Regions from separate parts of the Labrenzia sp. R5_0 genome, predicted to be linked through region 2. Evidence: riboswitches for the same ligand, from Rfam matches in the RefSeq annotation. Region 2 holds a riboswitch; the other holds the start of a gene.

Region 1 (2,385 bases), on a different contig from region 2:
CAGCGCGAAACTGGCCTTCATCACCGGCATCGTCGCCCTTTCGGCGATGACAGTCCTTGAAATCCAGGCCTTCAGCTAGAAAGCAACCGAAATGAATACCTCCAACCTTCTGCATCGCGGCCTGCCGATCCTGCTGATCTGGGTCGCTGCCCCCATGCCGTTGTGGATCATGGCAATCCTGATGTTTGTCCTTTGACGCTGGACTTGATCCGCAGTTCCTTCTGAGGCCCTCCGATCAACCACTTCTATTCTTGCAGGTGATGACCTAGTCTTCTTGCGAGAATCAGCGGAGGGGCTCAGGCGTGTACGACGAAAAGCCGACAGGCGATCTGACATTGCGCACCATGGCAATGCCTGCCGACACCAATGCCTCGGGAGATATTTTCGGGGGCTGGGTGTTGTCGCAGATGGACCTGGCAGGCGGTATCGCAGCCGGTCAACGGGCCGAGGGACGTGTCGTGACCATCGCGGTCGACAAGATGAAATTCATCCGGCCTGTCCATGTGGGCGACGTGCTGTGCGTTTATGCCGAAGTCCTTCGTGTCGGCAACTCGTCGATGGAAATCAAGCTTGAATCCTGGGCCCTGCGCCATCGCTACGGCCATCGTGAAAAGGTGACCGAAGCGGTCTTCACCATGGTGGCCGTCGATGACGGCGGCAAGCCGCGCCCGGTCCCCAAGAGGGACTGAGCGCCGCGATCTCATCCGGCTTGGTTCCCCAAAAAAACTCATCCTTCGAGACAGGCCTTCGGCCTTCCTCAGGATGAGGCGAGTTGCTGCAGCACGCCTGTATCAAAGAAATTGGCAGAGTGCAGACGTTGTGCACCACACGGGGGCACGCCCCGTCAGTGCCTGACGGGTCCGTGCCGGTTGAGAATATCGGCAAAGAGGTCTTCATCGACAGCGCAGGTGCAGCCGTTCGCCCACAGTTGAAGCAGTGTTTTCAAACGCTCGGTGCGGGCGGTCTGGCTGAGCGGCGCCTTGTGCCGTGGTAGGCCACCCAGGATGCGCAGGGATTTGATCCGCGCCAGAACGCAGTCTTCAGCGGCCTGGCACCAGATATCCGTTCCGGCAAGCTTGGAGCTCGCCGCCACATGGTTCTCGATCAGATCTGCCGCACGTCCGGCAAAAGGGTCCTGAGACAAAAAATCCTCCATCGGTTGCCCGAGGAGGACTGGCGCATGCAAATTAACCGCTTAGTTGCCGGAAAGCCTCGGTTGAGGGTCTGACCAGCCGCATCCCTGTTGCGGAAACCACCTTGCCCGGAATGGCAGGTTGGCGAGGGCGCCAGCCCTTCTCTTGATGATGGCGCGCTTATGCCATGTCCAATCCGGCTTGGCAAGTCCGCCAGTGCATGGCACATCTTCCTGAAAGGACTAGCTCGGGAGCTCCACAATTGGACCGATCCATGTTGCATCACAGTCGGCCGTTGGTGCCGATTCTGCTCGCCTTTTGTGCCTGCTTCATCGATGTGGTCTGTATTCTCGGCCTGTTTCACACCTTCACGGCATTCATTACCGGAACGCTTGTCGTCTTGTGCACGGAGGTGTTTCACCAGGGGCAAAACGCGGCCCTGAAGGTTTTCGTGCTCGCGGTATTCTTCGGTTCGACTCTCTTCTGGTTCGTTTCGGTCACTGCGCTGGTGCGCAAAAACAGGATTGCCGTCCGGCATCTGTTCGCGCTCGAAGCTTTGCTGGTGGCGGGCTTCATGTTCGTCGCCGGTCTTGGAGATCCTTCCGCCGGAGGGCCGTTGTCCGCCGTCACTCTGACGGCTGTCGGCTTCTCCACCGTGGCCATGTCGTTGCAGAACGTCATCATGCTGACCCTGCTCAACAGGCATGTTCCCACGACCATCATGACCGGCAATACGCTGAAGCTTGTGCTCGGCATCGCCGACTATTTCACGCATCCCGAAACGCGGCCCGACAGCCGCTCCCGGATCCGTCACCAGGCCTTCGTCCTGATGGCCTTCGCGGCCGGAGGCCTCCTGGCGAGTTTCCTGATGACCGTTATGGGGTTCTGGGCGCTTGCGATACCTGTTGCGCTCCTGATGCTGCTGGCGATAGTCCAGCCGGTGCATGAGCCTCAAGTCGCCTGAAACCGGTGCCATCTACTCAGGCCGCAAATTATGCGCCCAAGCCGGGTGCTTCTTCCCTTTGGTGGTGCCGGTCGTAATCGATGCGGCCGTCGACCAGGTGGATACGCCGGTCCATCCTGTCGGCGAGATCGATATCATGGGTAACGGCGACGACGGTGGTCCTTTCGGTCTTCACAATGGCCTGAAGACTTTCAAACACCTGTTCCGTCGATGCACTGTCGAGACTGCCGGTCGGTTCATCAGCAAGGATCAACTGCGGTGAATTGGCAAGTGCCCGGGCGACAGCGA
Region 2 (2,385 bases):
TGAGTGATCAGGCTCTTGGCGTCGCCCAGGTTGTTGGAGATCTTGACGATTTCCAGCGCGTTTGTGAAACGGAACGCGGCTTCCTTGCCGCCCTCGATTTCCATCGCCAACATGGTGGATCCGCCGCTCATCTGGCGTTTGGCAACATCGGCCTGCGGGTGGTCGTCCCGGCCCGGATAGATCAGCCGCGCGACCCTGGACTGGCTTGCCAGATAGTCGGCAATCCTGCCCGCCGTTTCCGTCTGGCGCGCAACGCGCAGCGGCAGCGTTTCCAGGCCCTTCAACAGGACCCAGGCACTGAACGGGCTCATGTGCGGACCGGTATGCTTGATGAAAGGCATGACCTCGTCGTTGATCCATTCCTCGTCCGACAGGATCACACCACCGAGGCACCGGCCCTGACCATCGATGTGCTTGGTGGCCGAATAGACGACCACATCGGCACCGAGCTGAAACGGCGACTGATACAGCGGGGTCGCAAACACGTTGTCGACGATCAGACGGGCACCGGCTTCCTTGGCGATCTGTGCCACGGCCTCGATGTCGATGACTTCCAGCGTCGGGTTGGTCGGGCTTTCCAGGAACAGGGCCTTGGTGTTCGGCCGGACAGCCGCCTTCCACTGCTCAATGTCCGTTCCGTCTACCAGCGTGCTTTCAACGCCGAAGCGCGGCAACAGTGTTTCGCAAATATAGCGGCAGGAGCCGAACAGGGCCTTGGCGGCAATCACGTGATCGCCTGCCCTTACCGCTGCCATCAGCGCCAGATTGACGGCCGCCATGCCGCTGGCGGTTGCCCGCGCGGCCTCAGCCCCTTCCAGTGCCTTGATGCGGTCCTCGAACATGGTGACGGTCGGGTTGGCATAGCGCGAATAGACATAACCCGGGTCCTCGCCATTGAATCTGGCCTCGGCAGCTTCGGCACCGCTGTAGGTAAAGCCCTGGGTCAGGTAGATGGTCTCCGAGGTTTCACCAAACGGTGACCGCATGGTGCCGCCATGAACCAGAGTGGTTGCAGGGCGCCAGTTCTTGTTTCCGGTCTTGGTGGTCTCAGTCATGTCTTTCATTCGCTCCAAACGCAAAAAACCCCAGCCTCAAGACCGGGGTTCTCACCTCCGGCCTTTTTAGCAACTTGTTTAACGTGGCTGCAAGCCGGCCGGCCCAAATCACCACGAAGTGAGCCTGTCCTACGGGAAAAGCAGGCACAGGTCAATTGTCTTGCGCACGATCCTCTCAAAAGCCCCGTTCTGCCAGAATGCCTGTTGGCGCGGGCGGCCCGATCCTTTAATGACCATAGACCAGCATAATGCGGAACATCTTCATGAACGTCACAGCGGGTCAGGTCTTGAACGGAAGCGCACTTCTCACAGCAAACGGCATTTTGCCGGAACGGGTAATCCAGGCCATGTTCGCCGCCGGAGAGATTTCAGCGGACGCGCCGCCTGTCACCGGTCAGATACAGCCTGCCAGCCTCGACCTGCGTCTGGGCAAGGAAGCCTACCGGGTGCGTGCCAGCTTCCTGCCGGGCCCCGACATCCAGGTAGCAGCTCGGCTTGAGCAGATGAAACTGCACACGGTCGACCTGAGCGAAGGTGCCGTCCTTGAAACAGGCTGCGTCTATATCGTGCCGCTGCAGGAAAGCCTCGCCCTGGCTCCCGACATTTCGGCAACCGCCAACCCGAAAAGCTCGACCGGCCGCCTGGACGTCTTCACCCGCGTCATCACAGACAACGGCCTTGCCTTCGACACCATTCCGGCCGGCTACACCGGTCCGCTTTATGCCGAAATCTCGCCGCTGACCTTTCCGATCCTCGTGCGGTCCGGGTCCCGCCTCAGCCAGATCCGCTTCCGGCGCGGTCAATCGCTCATTCCCGATGCGGAGCTGGAAGAGGTGCACAAGGCCCACACGCTGATGAGCGGTGGCAACGAGCGCATCGGCAACGGTGTGCAGCTCTCCATCGATCTGGAAGGGACCGGACCCAACAGCCTGATCGGATATCGCGCCAAGCAACACTCCGGACTGATCGATGTGGATGTCGTCGGCGCGCAGGACGTTCTGGATTTCTGGGAACCTATCTATCGCCGCCAGCGGGCGGAACTTATCCTCGATCCAGATGCATTCTATATTCTGGTCAGCCAGGAAGCTGTGCATGTGCCGCCGGACTATGCGGCCGAAATGGTGCCGTTCGATCCGCTCGTCGGCGAATTCCGCGTCCATTATGCAGGCTTCTTCGATCCCGGTTTTGGCCACGCCAGTGCCGGTGGTGTCGGCTCGCGCGCGGTTCTTGAAGTCCGCTCACATGATGTCCCGTTCATCGTGGAACACGGCCAGACCATCGGGCGACTGGTCTATGAACACATGGCGGAGCGCCCGGCGACACTCTACGG

Evidence for each region. A riboswitch is a leader RNA that binds a small molecule or an ion and turns the genes downstream of it on or off. The one in region 2 is predicted to bind S-adenosylmethionine.
Region 1: linked by a shared signal. The riboswitch ahead of J7447_RS19690 (hypothetical protein) and the one ahead of J7447_RS01225 (O-succinylhomoserine sulfhydrylase) in region 2 are both predicted to bind S-adenosylmethionine.

What each region holds. Positions count from the first base shown of each region.
Region 1 covers NZ_JAGHRK010000003.1:933,687-936,071, forward strand. The annotation lists gene J7447_RS19680 (hypothetical protein) at 1-79, shown strand, start outside; gene J7447_RS19685 (acyl-CoA thioesterase) at 345-689, shown strand; gene J7447_RS19690 (hypothetical protein) at 845-1,144, opposite strand; SAM-I-IV-variant riboswitch at 1,186-1,310, opposite strand; gene J7447_RS19695 (YoaK family protein) at 1,408-2,097, shown strand; gene J7447_RS19700 (ABC transporter ATP-binding protein) at 2,126-2,385, opposite strand, start outside.
Region 2 covers NZ_JAGHRK010000001.1:258,670-261,054, reverse strand. The annotation lists gene J7447_RS01225 (O-succinylhomoserine sulfhydrylase) at 1-1,055, opposite strand, end outside; SAM riboswitch at 1,101-1,180, opposite strand; gene J7447_RS01220 (2'-deoxycytidine 5'-triphosphate deaminase) at 1,319-2,385, shown strand, end outside.